DNA from 4 places in the Streptomyces sp. NPDC051738 genome. Region 2 is predicted to be linked to each of the others. Evidence: riboswitches for the same ligand, from Rfam matches in the RefSeq annotation. Region 2 holds a riboswitch; each other region holds the start of a gene.

Region 1 (4,205 bases), on a different contig from region 2:
GACCGGGCGAAGGTCACCATGACCGCCCCGTTCATGCGGGCGTACACCGAGCTCCTCGTGCGCACCTGCCACAAGCGGGGCGCCCACGCCATCGGCGGCATGGCCGCCCACGTGCCCGGCAGGGACACGGCCGCGAACGAGGCGGCGCTCGCCAAGGTGCGCCTGGACAAGGAGCGGGAGGCGGAGGACGGCTTCGACGGGTCGTGGGTTGCCCACCCGGGCCTGGTGTCCGTCTGCCGTGACGTGTTCGACGGTGTCCTCGGCGCACGGCCGCACCAGATCGACCGTACGCGCGACGACGTGGAGGTCGGCGCCGCCGACCTGCTGTCGGTGCGCCGGATCAGTGGGCCGCCCACTCCGGAGGGCGTGCGCGTCAACATCGCGGTCGCCCTGCGGTACTTCGCGGCCTGGCTGCGCGGCCAGGGCGCGGTCGCGCTGTATGGGCTGATGGAGGACGCGGCCACCGCCGAGATCGCCCGGGTGCAGATCTGGCAGTGGCTGCGGCATCGGGTGATCGACCGCGCGACCGTACTGCGGCTGCTCGACGACGAGGTCGTGGCGCTCGGCGCCGAGTACCCGTGGGCGCCGGTCGACGAGATCCGCGCGCTGTTCGAACGGACCGCGCTGGCAGGCGAGTTGCCGGAGTTCTTCACGCCGGACGCCTACAGCCGTCACCTCGTGCGGCGGACGGAGGCCGGAGCATGAGCGGGGGCGTCGGGCGCGTCGGTGTGGTCGGCGGCGGGCAGATGGGGGCCGGGATCGCCGAGGTGTGCGCGCTGGCCGGGCTCGACACCGTGGTGTGCGAGGTGGACGCGGTCGCGGCCCGCGCCGCCCGGGAACGGGTGACGGCGTCGCTCGACCGCGCGGTGCGGCGGGGCAAGCTGGAGCAGGTCGCCGCGCGGGACGCGCTCGCGCGGACGGTGTTCACCGGCAACCTGGAGGATCTGGCCGACCGGCAGCTCGTCGTCGAGGCCGTCGTGGAGAACCCGGACGCCAAGATCGAGGTGTTCACGGCGCTCGACAAGATCGTCGAGGATCCGGCGGCCGTGCTGGCCACCAACACCTCCTCCCTGCCGGTCATGCGGCTCGGCAGGGCGACCGGCCGCGCGGACCGGGTCGTGGGCCTGCACTTCTTCAACCCGGTGCCCGTCCTGCCGCTGGTGGAGGTCGTGACCTCCCTGCACACCTCGGCCGCGACGATCGCCACGGTCGAGGGCTTCGCCGCCCGCACGCTCGGCAGAACCGTGATCCGTTCCCAGGACCGGGCGGGCTTCGTCGTCAACGCGCTGCTCGTCCCCTACCTGCTGTCCGCGATCCGGATGGCGGAGTCCGGCTTCGCCATCGCCGCCGACATCGACACCGGCATGGAACTGGGCTGCGCCCACCCCATGGGCCCGCTGAAGCTCGCGGATCTGATCGGTCTCGACACCGTCGCCTCGATCGCCGAGTCGCTCTACGACGAGTTCAAGGAACCCCTCTACGCTCCTCCCCCGCTGCTCCAGCGGATGGTGGAGGCGGGGCTGCTGGGCCGTAAGAGCGGCCGGGGGTTCCATGTGTACGGCCGGGTAGGCTGATCCGTGCAGCTGGTTCGCCCCGTCCTCCAGGCGGGATGCGTCGCAAGAGGGAACCCGGTGGGAATCCGGGACTGCCCCGCAGCGGTGAGCGGGAACGACCGCCGTCATACGCACTGGGCCCGACGTACAGGGCCCGGGAAGCGACGGCCAGTAGGTGTCCTCCGGTCAGGAGGGCGTGCCCGCGAGTCCGAAGACCTGCCAACTGCCCGCGCGCGAACCACTCGTGCGCGGACATCCCGGTGACCTCGAGGGCGGGTCGGCGTACACGACCGAACGGACGGCCATACGGCCGCTGCCGTCCGGTCCGTCGCCCCTTCGCGCTCTCGTCCCGTCCCCGGGATCTCAGGGATTCATCTCGCGAAGGAGATCTCCGTGACCACCAAGTCCGCAGCCGCGGCAGCACGCGCCACCGTGTACGGCTACCCCCGTCAGGGCCCGAACCGGGAGCTGAAGAAGGCGATCGAGGGCTACTGGAAGGGCCGGGTCGACGCCGACGCCCTCCGCTCCACCGCCGCCGACCTGCGCGCATCGAACTGGCGGCAGCTCGTCGAGGCCGGCATCCACGAGGTGCCGACCGGCGACTTCTCGTACTACGACCAGGTCCTGGACACCACCGTCATGGTCGGCGCCGTCCCCGCCCGGCACCGCGCCGCCGTCGAGGCCGACGCCCTGGACGGCTACTTCGCCATGGCGCGCGGCACGCAGGACATCGCGCCGCTGGAAATGACCAAGTGGTTCGACACGAACTACCACTATCTCGTCCCGGAGTTGGGCCCGGACACGGTCTTCACGGCCGACTCGACGAAGCAGGTCGCCGAGCTGAAGGAGGTCCTGGCGCTGGGCCTGACCGCGCGGCCCGTCCTGGTCGGACCGGTCACCTACCTCCTGCTCGCCAAGTCCGCGCCCGGGGTCGCCGCGGACTTCGAGCCGCTCACCCTCCTGGACCGGCTGCTGCCGGTGTACGCCGAGGTCCTCGCCGACCTGCGCGCGGCCGGCGCCGAGTGGGTCCAGCTGGACGAGCCCGCCCTGGTCCAGGACCGCACCCCGGCCGAACTGAACGCCGCCGAGCGGGCCTACCGCGACCTCGGCGCCCTCACCGACCGGCCGAAGCTGCTGGTCGCCTCGTACTTCGACCGGCTCGGCGACGCCCTGCCGGTGCTGGCCAAGGCGCCGGTCGAGGGGCTCGCGCTGGACTTCACTCAGGCCGCCGCCGCCAACCTGGACGCGCTCGCCGCCGTGGGAGGGCTGCCCGGCAAGCGCCTGGTCGCCGGTGTCGTCAACGGCCGCAACGTCTGGGTCAACGACCTGTCGAAGTCCCTCGCCACCCTGGGCACCCTGCTGGGCCTCGCCGACCGGGTCGACGTGTCGGCCTCCTGCTCGCTGCTGCACGTGCCGCTGGACGCGGCGGCGGAGCGCAACATCGCACCGCAGATCCTGCGCTGGCTGGCCTTCGCGAAGCAGAAGACCGCCGAGATCGTCACCCTCGCCCGGGGCCTCGCCCAGGGCACCGACACCATCACCGCCGAACTCGCCGCCAACCGCGCCGACCTGGCCTCCCGCGCCGGTTCCCCGATCACGCACGACCCGGCCGTCCGGTCCCGTGCGGCGGCCGTCGCGGACGCGGACGCCCGCCGCTCCCAGCCGTACGTCGAACGGGCCGCCGCCCAACGCGCCCACCTCGGCCTGCCGTTGCTGCCGACCACGACCATCGGCTCCTTCCCGCAGACCGGCGAACTGCGCACCGCACGCGCCGACCTCCGCGCGGGCCGCATCGACACCGCCGGCTACGAGGAGCGGATCAAGGCGGAGATCCAGGAGGTCGTCTCCTTCCAGGAGACGACCGGCATCGACGTCCTGGTGCACGGCGAGCCCGAACGCAACGACATGGTCCAGTACTTCGCCGAGCGGCTCACCGGCTACCTCGCCACCCAGCACGGCTGGGTGCAGTCCTACGGCACCCGCTACGTCCGCCCGCCGATCCTGGCCGGCGACATCTCCCGTCCCGATCCGATGACGGTGCGCTGGACGTCGTACGCCCAGTCCCTCACCTCCCGCCCGGTCAAGGGCATGCTCACCGGACCGGTCACCATGCTGGCCTGGTCCTTCGTCCGCGACGACCAGCCGCTCGGCGAGACGGCCCGCCAGGTCGCCCTGGCCCTGCGCGACGAGGTGAACGACCTTGAGGCGGCCGGGACCTCGGTCATCCAGGTCGACGAGCCCGCGCTGCGCGAGACGCTCCCGCTGCGTGCCGCCGACCGCGGCGCCTATCTGGCGTGGGCGACGGAGGCGTTCCGGCTCAGCACGAGCGGAGTGCGGCCGGACACCCAGATCCACACCCACATGTGCTACGCCGAGTTCGGCGACATCGTCCAGGCCATCGACGACCTCGACGCCGACGTCATCAGCCTGGAGGCCGCCCGCTCGCACATGCAGGTCGCCCGGGAGCTGGCCGCGCACGGCTACCCGCGTGAGGCGGGGCCGGGTGTCTACGACATCCACTCGCCGCGGGTGCCGAGCACGCGGGAGGCGGCGGAACTCCTGCGCACCGGGCTGAAGGCCATCCCCGCCGAACGGCTGTGGGTCAACCCCGACTGCGGTCTGAAGACCCGCGGCTGGCCGGAGACCCGCGCC
Region 2 (4,205 bases):
TGCTCGGCGGCGACCTGTACACGGCGTACACCTTCGTCGCCGTACCCGCGGCGATCTACGCGGCGGGCGCGGCCGGCTTCTTCGCGGTGCCGTACACGATCCTCGTCTACCCCCTGATCTTCACGTTCCTGCCCCGCCTGTGGTCGGTCTCCCACAAGCACGGCTATGTGACGACCTCGGACTTCGTGCGCGGCCGCTTCGGCTCGAAGGGGCTGTCGCTGGCGGTGGCCGTCACCGGCATCCTGGCGACGATGCCGTACATCGCGCTCCAGCTCGTCGGCATCCAGGCCGTGCTGGACGTGATGGGCGTCGGCGGCGGCGAGGACACGAACTGGTTCATCAAGGACCTGCCGCTGCTGATCGCCTTCGGCGTGCTGGCGGCGTACACCTATTCGTCCGGCCTCCGGGCCCCCGCGCTGATCGCGTTCGTGAAGGACACGCTGATCTACATCGTCATCGCGGTGGCGATCATCTACATCCCGATCAAGCTCGGCGGCTTCGACGAGATCTTCGCCAAGGCGGGCGAGGCGTACAGCCAGACCAACCCGGCGACGGGCGCGCCACGCGGATCGCTGGTGCCGGCCGAGGCGGGGCAGTGGACGTACGCCACGCTGGCGCTGGGCTCCGCGCTCGCGCTCTTCATGTACCCGCACTCGATCACCGCGACGCTGTCCTCGCGCAGCCGTGAGGTGATCCGCCGCAACACCACGATCCTGCCGCTGTACTCCCTGATGCTGGGCCTGCTGGCGCTGCTGGGCTTCATGGCCATCGCGGCCGGCATCAAGGTGCAGAACGGCCAGCTGGCGATCCCGCAGTTGTTCGAGACGATGTTCCCGGACTGGTTCGCGGGCGTGGCCTTCGCGGCGATCGGCATCGGCGCGCTGGTGCCGGCGGCGATCATGTCGATCGCGGCTGCGAATCTCTTCACCCGCAACATCTACAAGGACTTCATCAAGCCGGACGCGACGCCCGCACAGGAGACCAAGGTCTCCAAGCTCGTCTCCCTGCTGGTGAAGGTGGGCGCCCTGGCCTTCGTCCTCACGATGGACAAGACGGTCGCGATCAACTTCCAGCTCCTGGGCGGCATCTGGATCCTGCAGACCTTCCCGGCCCTGGTCGGCGGCCTGTTCACCCGCTGGTTCCACCGGTGGGCCCTGCTGGCCGGCTGGGCGGTCGGCATGATCTACGGCACGGTCGCCGCGTACGGCGTCGCCTCCCCGACCCAGAAGCACTTCGGCGGCTCGGCGAAGGAGATCCCGGGCATCGGCGAGATCGGCTACATCGGCCTCACCGCGTTCGTCCTGAACGTGGTCGTGACGGTCGTCCTCACCTTCGTCCTGAAGGCGGCGAAGGCCCCCGAGGGCATCGACGAGACGAGGCCGGAGGACTACACGGCGGATGCGGGAGATCCGGGAGTGAAGACGGAGCTCTCCAAGGTGGGCGCCGGTCACTGACGCGCCCGTCAGGGGCGCGGGTCTGTGTCGATATGCGGCTCCGCCGCGTGGGCGCGACCAGCCCACCACAACCCGCAGCGGGCCGCCGAAGAGCAACACCAACGGCGGCCCGCTGTCGTACACACGCATCGTCCTGTCCTCCCAGCGCACCATGCACAGCGCCCACCGCATCTACGAACGCCCGGGCTTCGCCCGCACACCCGATCGAGACTGGAATCCCGTCCCGCAGCTCGCCGACATCACTCTCCTCACCTATGAGTTGACACTGTGAAACCGCCGCGACACAACATCTGGGGGTGGCGTGGCGGGTGAGCACAAGATGTATGCTCATCTTCGCTGTCGCCGCAGGGGAATCCGGTGCGAATCCGGAACTGTCCCGCAACGGTGTACTTGTGCATGTCTGTTCCCAGAACACGGTTCCCGGGGCACGACGTGCGCAGGAGTCAGTCCGAGGACCTGCCGACAGCGCGCCCGGCCACCCGGCCGGTGCGCCCTGACGTCCGGGCCTCGCGGAATGGGCCGGTGGACGCGACGCCCCCGTGCGCTCGTGTGCTGCCCCCTGCCCTCGCCGAGGCCCCCGTGCCGAGCGAGGGAGAGCCCCCACGTGACCATCGCGCCAGCAGACCCGGCCTCAGCCGTCCCGACCGTCGCCATCGACGAGGACGCTCCCGGAACCGCCTTGCTGCGGACCCTCACCGAGCTGACCGCCGACCTCCCCGACGCCGACGCCGGCCGGGTCGCCGCCGCCGCGCTGCGCGGCCGGTCCGCCCGTGCCGACGAGGCGGAGCTGCGCGAGCTGGCCACCGAGGCGGCGGCCGGTCTCATCTCCGAGGACCCCGCCTACTCGAGGCTCGCCGCCCGGTTGCTGACCATCTCCATCGCCGCGGAGGCCGCCTCGCAGGGCGTTACGTCCTTCACGGAGTCGGTCGCGGTCGGACACCGCGAGGGCCTCGTCGCCGACCGGACCGCCGAGTTCGCGCGGATCCACGCGGCCCGCCTGGACGCCCTGGTCGACACCGGCGCCGACGACCGCTTCGGCTACTTCGGTCTGCGCACCCTGCACAGCCGGTACCTGCTCCGGCACCCCATCACCCGCAAGGTCATCGAGACGCCCCAGCACTTCATGCTGCGCGTCGCCGCCGGTCTCGCCGAGGACGACACCGCCCGCGCACTGGACGAAGTCGCCGCGCTCTACGGGCTCATGAGCCGCCTCGACTACCTCCCCTCCTCCCCCACGCTCTTCAACTCCGGCACCCGGCACCCTCAGATGTCGTCCTGCTACCTCCTCGACTCCCCGCTCGACGAGCTGGACTCCATCTACGACCGCTACCACCAGGTCGCCCGTCTCTCGAAGCACGCCGGCGGCATCGGCCTGTCGTACTCCCGTATCCGCTCCCGGGGTTCGCTGATCCGCGGCACCAACGGCCACTCCAACGGCATCGTCCCGTTCCTGAAGACCCTCGACGCCTCCGTCGCCGCGGTGAACCAGGGCGGCCGGCGCAAGGGTGCGGCCGCGGTCTACCTGGAGACCTGGCACTCCGACATCGAGGAGTTCCTGGAGCTGCGCGACAACACCGGGGAGGACGCCCGCCGTACGCACAACCTGAACCTCGCGCACTGGATCCCGGACGAGTTCATGCGCCGGGTCAACGCCGACGAGCCGTGGAGCCTCTTCTCCCCGTCGGACGTGCCCGAGCTGGTCGACCTGTGGGGCGACGAGTTCGAGGCGGCGTACCGGAAGGCCGAGGCCGCCGGGCTCGCCAAGAAGACCATCCCCGCCCGTGACCTGTACGGCCGCATGATGCGCACCCTCGCGCAGACCGGCAACGGCTGGATGACCTTCAAGGACGCCGCCAACCGCACCGCCAACCAGACGGCCCTGCCGGGCCATGTCGTCCACTCCTCCAACCTCTGCACGGAGATCCTGGAGGTCACGGACGACGGGGAGACGGCGGTCTGCAACCTGGGGTCCGTGAACCTGGGTGCCTTCGTGGACCTGGTCCGTCGGGACATCGACTGGGAGCGGCTCGACGACACCGTCCGCACCGCGGTCACCTTCCTGGACCGCGTCGTCGACATCAACTTCTACCCGACCGAGCAGGCTGGCCGGTCGAACGCCAAGTGGCGGCCGGTGGGCCTGGGTGCGATGGGCCTCCAGGACGTCTTTTTCAAACTCCGCCTCCCCTTCGACTCGCCCGAGGCCAAGGCGCTCTCCACGCGTATCGCCGAGCGCATCATGCTCGCCGCGTACGAGGCCTCCACCGACCTCGCCGAGCGGAGCGGCCCGCTGCCGGCCTGGGAGAAGACCCGTACCGCCAAGGGTGTCCTGCACCCCGACCACTACGGCGTCGAGCTGACCTGGCCGGAGCGCTGGGCCGCGCTGCGGAGCCGTATCGCCACGACCGGCATGCGCAACTCCCTGCTGCTGGCCATCGCGCCCACCGCCACCATCGCGTCGATCGCCGGTGTCTACGAGTGCATCGAGCCGCAGGTCTCCAACCTGTTCAAGCGCGAGACGCTCTCCGGCGAGTTCCTCCAGGTCAACTCGTACCTGGTGGCGGAGTTGAAGAAGCTCGGCGTGTGGGACGCCCGCACCCGTGAGGCGCTGCGCGAATCCAACGGGTCGGTGCAGGACTTCGCCTGGATCCCCGCGGACGTACGGGCCCTGTACCGCACGGCGTGGGAGATCCCGCAGCGTGGCCTGATCGACATGGCGGCGGCGCGCACCCCGTTCCTCGACCAGTCCCAGTC
Region 3 (4,205 bases), on a different contig from region 2:
CGGCCTGGGCCTCCCGGATACGGCGCACGGAGTCCAGCAGCAGAAAGCTCATGCGGTACGTCACCAGGGCGACGTCCACGACGGGTGCCGGCACCCCGGCCCTGACCAGGCGGGGCAGCAGGTCGGACATCGGGGTGGTGAAGGCGAACAGCAGCACCCCGAGAGACGCGGCCGAGGTGCGCAGCATCAGCTCCCCGGCGCGCAGCCCACCGTCGTCGGCGAGGGACACGAACCCCTCGGGCCCGCCGACCTGGACGAGCAGCGTGAGCGCGCCGGTCACACAGAAGCCCAACGGCACGCGGTACGCACGCCACAGCCGCCGCGCGGGCACGCCCGCCGGTCCCAGCAGGACCGCGAGGGCGGTGACCAGGACCAATGCGGCACCTGGCCACGGCGGCAGCGAGATGGCGAGCACGGTGAGGCCGAGCCCGAGCACGGCCTTGTCCACGGGGTGACGGCGGCGCCAGCGACTGCTGTGCGCCGCCGCGTCGATCGGCAGCACGAGGGATCAGGCCCTTTCGGCCGTGGACTCCTTGGCGGCGCCACCTGCCGTGCCCTCGGTGTCCTGCTGGGCCAGTGCCCGCAGCTCACCCTGCCGCCGTCCCCGGTGCAGGCCGAAGTAGTAGGCGAGGACACCGGCACCGAGCGCCGCCTGGAGGGAGAACAGGGCCGACTCGATCTCACCGGACGGCGGCTCGTACAGCGGCGAGAACCAGGGCTCGTAGTCCGGCTTGATCTCGGTGATCGCCGTCTCCGCCTCACCGTCGGCGCCCGTGAACGGCTCCTCCTTGTGGTCCCCGAGGCCGAGCGCGAGCGGCAGCACGGCGAGAGCGGCCACGACCAGCAGAAGCAGGACGTTGATCTTGGTGTTCTTGCTCATCGGGCCACCGCCTCGGTCTCGGTCGCGGACTGCTTCTTGGTGAGGAGCACGCCCAGCCGGGTCAGTTCGCCCTTGCTGGACTGCACCAGCAGCCGCATCACGAGCACGGTGAGCAGGCCTTCGCTGACCGCGAGGGGGATCTGGGTGACGGCGAAGATGGAGCCGAACTTGCCGAGCGCGCCCAGGAATCCGCTGCTCGGGTCGGGGAAGGCGAGGGCCAGCTGGACGCTGGTGACGCAGTAGGTGGACAGGTCGGCGACGAACGCGCCGAAGAAGACGGCGACCATCAGCGGCACGTCGTAGCGCCGTAGCAGTTTGTAGATCGCGTATCCGGCCCAGGGGCCGACGATCGCCATCGAGAAGACGTTGGCGCCGAGTGTGGTCAGGCCACCGTGGGCGAGCAGCAGTGCCTGGAAGAGCAGGGTGATGGTGCCCAGGACCGCCATGATCGGTGGCCGGAACAGGATGGCGCCCAGGCCGGTGCCGGTGGGGTGCGAGCAGCTGCCGGTCACGGAGGGCAGCTTCAGCGCGGACAGGACGAAGGTGAAGGCCCCGGAGGCGCCGAGGAGCAAGGTGCTCTCGGGGTGCTCCCTGACCTCGCGGGTGAGTGACCGGACTCCGTGGACGACGAAGGGAGCGGACGCGACGCCCCAGGCGACCGCGTGCGCCGGAGGAAGAAAACCCTCGGCTATGTGCATGGCTTGGCAGACCCTCTCCAGCACCTCGTGGATGGTTGACGCGCCTTGGCCGGTCTCCTGGCTGACGGGTAGCACCGCCCGTGCTCCGCCTTCCCGGGTCCCGAAGGACCCAGTGGCTGCCCGTGAGGGCTGGAGCCGGACTTCCCGATTCACAGTGGCGAGGGCCGCACCGGCATCACACCGGATTTCCCGTTCACCAAGGCGTGGTGACAGTAGTGCCCGCACAGGGTGGCTGACAAGCGCGCCTCGGGGGCGTGAAAGTGTCGTTCGCCCGCTCCAAGACGGGCTCAAGCCCGGCCCTCCGACCGCAACTGTATGTGCGCACTGGGTCACCGATGGAGGAAGGTGTGCAAGAAGTTCCGATTGTGGAGATCTGTCCGCCTCTCGGTGCCGAATCAAGAGCATGAGTGGTTCTGGCCACGGGATGGCCAACAAGTCCGTGGAAACGTTGCCTTTCGCTCCGGAGGAAGCCGCAGCCCTATCGAACGGGCACGGCGAACCGGACGTGATCGAGAGAGCCCTCGCCGACGTGCTGGCCGCAGTCGTGCGGACCGAGCGGGTGTCGGTCGACGGAAACTTCTTCACCGACCTGGGCGCCGACTCGCTGGTGATGGCGCACTTCTGCGCACGCGTCAGAAAACGTGCGGACCTGCCGTCGGTGTCGATGAAGGACGTCTATCGGCACCCCACGATCAGGAGCCTGTCGACGGCACTCGCGGAAGCCCCGCCCATGCCCCGGACGCAGCCGTCGGCTGTGGTCCGGGAACCGGAGTCGTCGGCCCCGGCTGCGGTGCCGGCCCGGCCTCCGGCGGGCAGGTGGCAGTACCTCCTGTGCGGCGCGCTGCAGTTCCTGGCCTTCCTGGGGTACACCTACGTCCTCGCCTTCGGCACCGCCCGAGGCTACGAGTGGATCTCCGCCGGATCAGGTGTGCTCGACGTGTACCTGCGGTCGGCCCTGTTCGGCGGTGCGGCCTTCCTGGTCCTGTGTGTCCTTCCCATCCTTGTGAAGTGGACGCTCGTCGGCCGGTGGAAGGCTCAGCAGATCCCGGTCTGGAGCCTCGCGTACGTCCGCTTCTGGATCGTCAAGACGATGGTCCGGTCGGATCCACTGGCGCTGTTCAGTGGCTCGCCGCTCTATCTGCTCTACCTCAGGGCCCTGGGCGCGAAGGTCGGGCCCGGCGCCCTGGTCCTCTCCCGGAGCGTGCCCGTGTGCACGGACCTGCTCACCATCGGCGCCGGCACGGTCATCCGCAAGGACTCGCTCATCGCCTGCTACCGGGCCCACGCCGGAGTGATCCAGACGGGCCCGGTCACCCTCGGCAGGAACGTGCTGGTCAGCGAGGCCACGGTGCTCGACATCGACACGTCGATGGGCGACGGCGCCCAGCTCGGCCATGCCTCCGCTCTGCACCGCGGGCAGGCGGTACCCGACGGCGAGCACTGGCACGGTTCCCCGGCGCAGCCGACCGACGTGGACTACCAGGTGGTGGGCGAGGCCCGCTGCGGTGCGGTGCGCAGGGCGGTCCACAGCGTTCTGCAACTGCTGGTCGCGCTGGTCGTGTACGTGCCGCTCGCGGTCGGCGGCGTGGCCGCGCTGCTCGTCGCGGTCCCGCAGCTCAGCACGGCTCTGGCGCCGGGACCCGCGGTCTTCACCGACGGGATGTACTACGTCGAGGTCCTGGCGATGTCCTTCGTGCTCGTCTTCGGCGCCATTCCCGCCGGTCTCCTCTTCCTGGCCACCGTTCCCCGCCTGCTCGGCCTGACCATCACGCCGGGCAGGACCTACTGCCTGTACGGCTTCCACTTCGGAGTGCACCGGACGATCGCCCTCCTCACCAACTGGAAGGCGCTGAAGCGCCTGTTCGGTGACAGCTCCGCCATCGTCCACTACCTGCGTGGCCTCGGGTACGACCTCTCCCGCGTCCAGCAGACCGGGTCGAACTTCGGCACCGTGATGAAACACGAGACGCCGTATCTGAGCACCGTCGGACGCGGGACGATGGTCGCGGACGGCCTGTCGATCATGAATGCCGACTTCTCCAGTACCGCGTTCCGCGTGTCCCGGGTGTCGATCGGGCCGCGCAACTTCCTCGGGAACAGGATCGCGTACCCCACGCGGGGCAGGACCGGCGACGACTGCCTCCTCGCGACGAAGGTCATGGTGCCGGTCGACGGGGAGGTCCGCGAAGGCGTCGGGCTGCTGGGGTCGCCCAGCTTCGAGATTCCCCGCTCGGTCCTGCGGGACAGCCGGTTCGACCGGCTCAAGAGCCGTGAGCAGCTGCGGCGGGCCCTCCCCGCCAAGAACAGGCACAACGCCGGCACCATGGGGTGGTACCTGCTGACGCGCTGGATCTACGCCTTCGCTCTCGCCCTGCTCGTCTCAGCGGCCGCGGAGCTGTACGGGCCGCTCGGTGTGTCGGGGATCGTGCTGGCCGACCTCCTTGTCGTGCTGTTCACCGTCGTGTACTTCGTGCTGATCGAACGCGTCATCACACTGATCCATCCCCTCAGGCCGATGCTCTGCTCGATCTACACCCCGGGCTTCTGGCGGCATGAGCGCTACTGGAAGGTGCCGTCGGAGACGTACCCGAAGATCTTCAACGGCACCCCGTTCAAGAACGTGATCT
Region 4 (4,205 bases), on a different contig from region 2:
GCCGGAACCCGTCCGACTCCAGCGAGCCGTGCCAGTGCGTGCCCCAGGTCTGCCCGACCCGGCAGCCGTCGAGGCTGTGTCCTTTGTCATCAGAGATGAACGCTTCCCCGCCTTCTACATCCGCGACCCCGTGATGGATCTCGTACCCCTCGACGGGCTCCCCGAGGGCCTCGCCGACCGGCCGCGTGAGGGTCTTCTCGCGGGCGAACCGGACGCGGACGGGCAGGACACCGAGCCCTTCGACATGCCCGCGTCGGCTCTCGACCTCGTCCTCGATGTGCTCGCCGAGGATCTGGAAGCCACCGCAGACGCCGAGGACGGGCCGCCCTTCGGCGACCCTGCGCCGGATGGCCTCCGCGAGCCCGCGCTCCCGCAGCCACTCCAGGGCGCGGACGGTCCCCCGGGTGCCGGGGACCACCACGAGATCCGCGTCGGCCAGCTCCTCCGGCCGGTCCACGAACCGCACGACGACGCCGGGTTCGGCGGCGAGCGCGTCGACGTCGGTGAAGTTGGACATCAGGGGGATCGCGCAGACGGCGACCCGCAGTACGTCCTCGCCGACGGGCGGGGCGACGTTCGACTCCCGGACCGTCCCGCGCAGGGAGACCCGCAGCCCGTCCTCCTCGTCGATGCCGAGGCCGTGCCGGAAGGGCAGGACGCCGTAGGTATGCCGCCCGGTGAGGCCGTGGAGCATGTCGAGGCCGGGCTCCAGGAGGCTGACGTCCCCGCGGAACTTGTTGACCAGGAACCCGGCGACCAGCTCCTGGTCCTCGGGCGAGAGGAGCGCCACGGTCCCGAAGAAGGAGGCGAAGACGCCCCCGCGGTCGATGTCACCCACGACGAGCACGGGAAGCCGGGCATTGCGGGCGATCCCCATGTTCACGATGTCGGTGCGCCGCAGATTGATCTCGGCCGGACTGCCGGCCCCCTCACAGATCACCGCGTCATACGTCTCCCGCAGCTCGGCGAGACAGTCGAGCACGGTCCCGAGCAGCTTCTGCTGCCGCCCGCCGTGATACCCGCGCGCACTGAGCTCACCGATCGGCTTCCCGAGCAGCACGACCTGACTGCTCTGCTCGCCACCGGGCTTGAGCAGCACGGGATTCATCAGCGCGGTCGGCTCGACGCGACAGGCCTGCGCCTGCATGGCCTGAGCCCGCCCGATCTCGGCGCCTTCCCTCGTCACGAACGAATTCAGCGACATGTTCTGCGCCTTGAACGGCGCGACCTTGACGCCCTGCCGCACCAGCCACCGGCAGATCCCGGCGGTGACGACGCTCTTGCCGGCGTCGGAGGTCGTGCCGGCGACGAGAAGCCCACCGCCCGTCATGACGTACTTCCCTTCACGATGCTGCGCGCGGCGACACAGACGCCGAGCGCCAGCCAACTGACGCGCTTCGACAGCCGTACGGCCCGCTCGATGTCATGGACGGCGACGGTCCGCCCCGCCCCGTTGAGCACGGGCCGGTGCTCGACCCGCCCGCCGTAGGACAGGGTCCCGCCCAGCCGTACGCCCAGCGCCCCCGCGAACGAGGCCTCCACGGGCCCGGCGTTGGGGCTCGGATGCTTGGTGGCGTCGGCACGCCAGGCCCGTACCGCCCCTCGGGGCTCGCCCCCGGCGACCGTCGCGAGGACGGCGGTCAGCCGCGCACCCGACCACCCGGCCACATCGTCGAGCCGAGCCGAAGCCCATCCGTACCGCCGATAACGGGGCGACTTGTGCCCCACCATGGCGTCCAGCGTGTTGACGGCCCGGAACCCGAGCAGCCCCGCCACCCCGCCGACGGCACCCCACACGAGCGCCCCCACCACGGCGTCGGAGGTGTTCTCGGCGACGGACTCGACGACGGCCCGCGCGATCCCGTCGGCGTCGAGCGCCTGCGGATCCCGTCCGCACAGATGCGGCAGCCGGTCCCGGGCGCCCTCGATGTCCCCCGCCTCCAGGGCACGCCCGATGACCCGGGCCTCACGCGCGAGCGAGGTCCCGCCGACAACGGCCCAGGTGGCGGCGGCGGTCAGCGCGACGGAAGCGGTACGGGACGGACGTACGGCCCGCTGCGCCACGGCACCGAGCGCCACGGCACCGCCCGCACAGATGGCGGTGTGCAGCGCGCCCCACCCCCGGTGGTCCCGCCACAACACCTTCTCCACGGCCCCGGCGGCCCGACCGAACGCGGCGACCGGATGCCCGCGACGCGGATCGCCGAGCAGCAGATCACCGAGAAGTCCGGCGGCGGCGCCGTACGCGAAGACGCGGTCGGCACGCATCGGGGTCAGCCGACCGTCGGTTCAGACAAGGGTCTGACGCTGCAAGTCGATCGGCAGGCGAGCATGGCGTTATGTCCTCACTCAGGGTGTCCACGCCCTGGTTCGACGAGACCGACGGCGAGAGTTCCTGGCTCCCGGGGCTATCTACCCCGGTGACAGTGGCGGGACCGCGCCGGATTCACACCGGACTTCCTCTTCTGCCGCCGTATATGGCTCGGGCAGTCCACCACGGGGTTGGAAAGGGCGTCAACTTGCCGTTGACCTGCGGTGGGGGAGTGTGCGAAGGCCCACACAGACGCGAGGTGCGAGACGGCGATCCGTCCCGCACCTCGGGTGTTCTCGTGCGCTGTCGCGTCAGGCCACGATCAGATAGATCCCGTACGCCACGGCCGCCGCGCAGGCCGCGAAGCAGGCGTACGCGCCGGTGACCGCAAGCGCGGCCGACCCGCCCTGAGCCGTGGCCTTCTCTTGGCGGGACAGGCCCGCGATGCCGAGGGTGAACAGGCCCACGAGGGCCACCGTGACCACGAGGCTGACGCCGAAGACGGAGCCGAGGGCCGCCCAGTCGATCTTCATGCTTCTACTTCCTTGGGTAACTGAGGAGGAGTGACCGGGAGGAGGTCAGACGGAGGCCTTCGACGGCGCCGGCTCGGTGGCCGGGGCCGGCACGGTGGCCGACAGGTCCTCGGTCGCCGTGCCTGCCGGGGGCGGGGTCACGGCGGCGATGGCGGTGGTGACCACGCCGGCCGGCTCGTCGGTCTCGTTGACGTTCGTGTGGTCGACGACCTCGCGGCGGGAGATCTTCCAGATGGCGGCGCTGGAGGTGATCAGGAAGATCGCGACGAGGGCGGTGCCCCAGGAGCCGAAGCCGGTCACGTACTCCGCGAGCGCGCCGACCAGGGCGGCGGCCGGGAGCGTGAGGCCCCAGGCGACGAACATGCGGGTGGCCGTCGACCAGCGGACCACGCCGCCCTTGCGGCCGAGGCCCGCGCCCATCACCGCGCCGGAGACGGAGTGCGTGGTGGAGAGGGAGAAGCCGAGGTGGGAGGAGGCCAGGATGACCGTCGCGGCGCTGGTCTGGGCGGCGAAGCCCTGCTGCGGCTGAAGGTCGGTCAGGCCCTTGCCCATCGTGCGGATGATGCGCCAGCCGCCGAGGTAGGTGCCGAGCGCGATGGCCAGGCCCGCGGAGAGGATGACCCACATGGGCGGGTCGGAGTCGGGGGCGACGGCGCCGCCGGCGACCAGGGCGAGGGTGATGATGCCCATCGTCTTCTGCGCGTCGTTGGTGCCGTGGGCGAGGGAGACCAGGCCGGCGGAGGCGATCTGGCCCGCGCGGTAGCCCTTCGCGGAGGCCTGGCCGTCGGCCTTCTTGCCGAGGGAGTACGTCAGGCGCGTGGCGAGGAGCGCGGCGATGCCCGCGACCAGCGGAGCGGCGATCGCCGGGATCAGCACCTTGGTGACGAGCGCGTCGCCGTGGACCGCGCCGATGCCGGCCGAGGCGATGGTGGCGCCGATCAGGCCGCCCATCAGGGCGTGCGAGGAGCTGGACGGCAGTCCGACCAGCCAGGTCAGCAGGTTCCAGAGGATCGCGCCGACCAGCGCGGCGAATATGACTTCGGGACGGATGCCGGTCTCGTCGACGAGACCTTTGGAGATCGTGTTGGCGACCTCCACGGAGAGGAAGGCGCCGACAAGGTTCAGCACGGCGGACATGGCCACCGCGACCTTGGGCTTGAGCGCACCGGTCGAGATGGTGGTGGCCATCGCGTTGGCGGTGTCGTGGAAACCGTTCGTGAAATCGAACGCGAGTGCGGTCACGACCACAATCGCGAGGATCAGCGAGAAGTTTTCCATTTACCCAGGCAATCGTTCGAGGTCATTGGCTGGACGAACGTAGGTAACCTGAGTGAACGAAAGGTGAACTGAGGGGGGCCGCA

Evidence for each region. A riboswitch is a leader RNA that binds a small molecule or an ion and turns the genes downstream of it on or off. The one in region 2 is predicted to bind cobalamin.
Region 1: it holds a riboswitch for cobalamin, as region 2 does, so the genes downstream of both, metE (5-methyltetrahydropteroyltriglutamate--homocysteine S-methyltransferase) here and ACIA8X_RS11700 (ribonucleoside-diphosphate reductase subunit alpha) in region 2, are expected to answer to the same signal.
Region 3: it holds a riboswitch for cobalamin, as region 2 does, so the genes downstream of both, ACIA8X_RS09965 (energy-coupling factor ABC transporter permease) here and ACIA8X_RS11700 (ribonucleoside-diphosphate reductase subunit alpha) in region 2, are expected to answer to the same signal.
Region 4: it holds a riboswitch for cobalamin, as region 2 does, so the genes downstream of both, ACIA8X_RS19805 (cobalamin biosynthesis protein) here and ACIA8X_RS11700 (ribonucleoside-diphosphate reductase subunit alpha) in region 2, are expected to answer to the same signal.

The regions. Positions count from the first base shown of each region.
Region 1 covers NZ_JBITCM010000017.1:103,134-107,338, forward strand. Annotated here, with positions in the region: gene aceB (malate synthase A) at 1-705, shown strand, start outside; gene ACIA8X_RS33725 (3-hydroxybutyryl-CoA dehydrogenase) at 702-1,574, shown strand; cobalamin riboswitch at 1,568-1,792, shown strand; gene metE (5-methyltetrahydropteroyltriglutamate--homocysteine S-methyltransferase) at 1,947-4,205, shown strand, end outside.
Region 2 covers NZ_JBITCM010000004.1:226,259-230,463, forward strand. Annotated here, with positions in the region: gene mctP (monocarboxylate uptake permease MctP) at 1-1,454, shown strand, start outside; partial or broken gene ACIA8X_RS11695 (GNAT family N-acetyltransferase) at 1,579-1,725, shown strand; cobalamin riboswitch at 1,744-1,933, shown strand; gene ACIA8X_RS11700 (ribonucleoside-diphosphate reductase subunit alpha) at 2,059-4,205, shown strand, end outside.
Region 3 covers NZ_JBITCM010000003.1:464,670-468,874, reverse strand. Annotated here, with positions in the region: gene cbiQ (cobalt ECF transporter T component CbiQ) at 1-502, opposite strand, end outside; gene ACIA8X_RS09970 (energy-coupling factor ABC transporter substrate-binding protein) at 509-880, opposite strand; gene ACIA8X_RS09965 (energy-coupling factor ABC transporter permease) at 877-1,578, opposite strand; cobalamin riboswitch at 1,608-1,794, opposite strand; gene ACIA8X_RS09960 (Pls/PosA family non-ribosomal peptide synthetase) at 2,003-4,205, shown strand, end outside.
Region 4 covers NZ_JBITCM010000007.1:472,497-476,701, forward strand. Annotated here, with positions in the region: gene ACIA8X_RS19800 (cobyric acid synthase) at 1-1,330, opposite strand, end outside; gene ACIA8X_RS19805 (cobalamin biosynthesis protein) at 1,327-2,268, opposite strand; cobalamin riboswitch at 2,367-2,507, opposite strand; gene ACIA8X_RS19810 (hypothetical protein) at 2,623-2,844, opposite strand; gene ACIA8X_RS19815 (anion permease) at 2,890-4,122, opposite strand.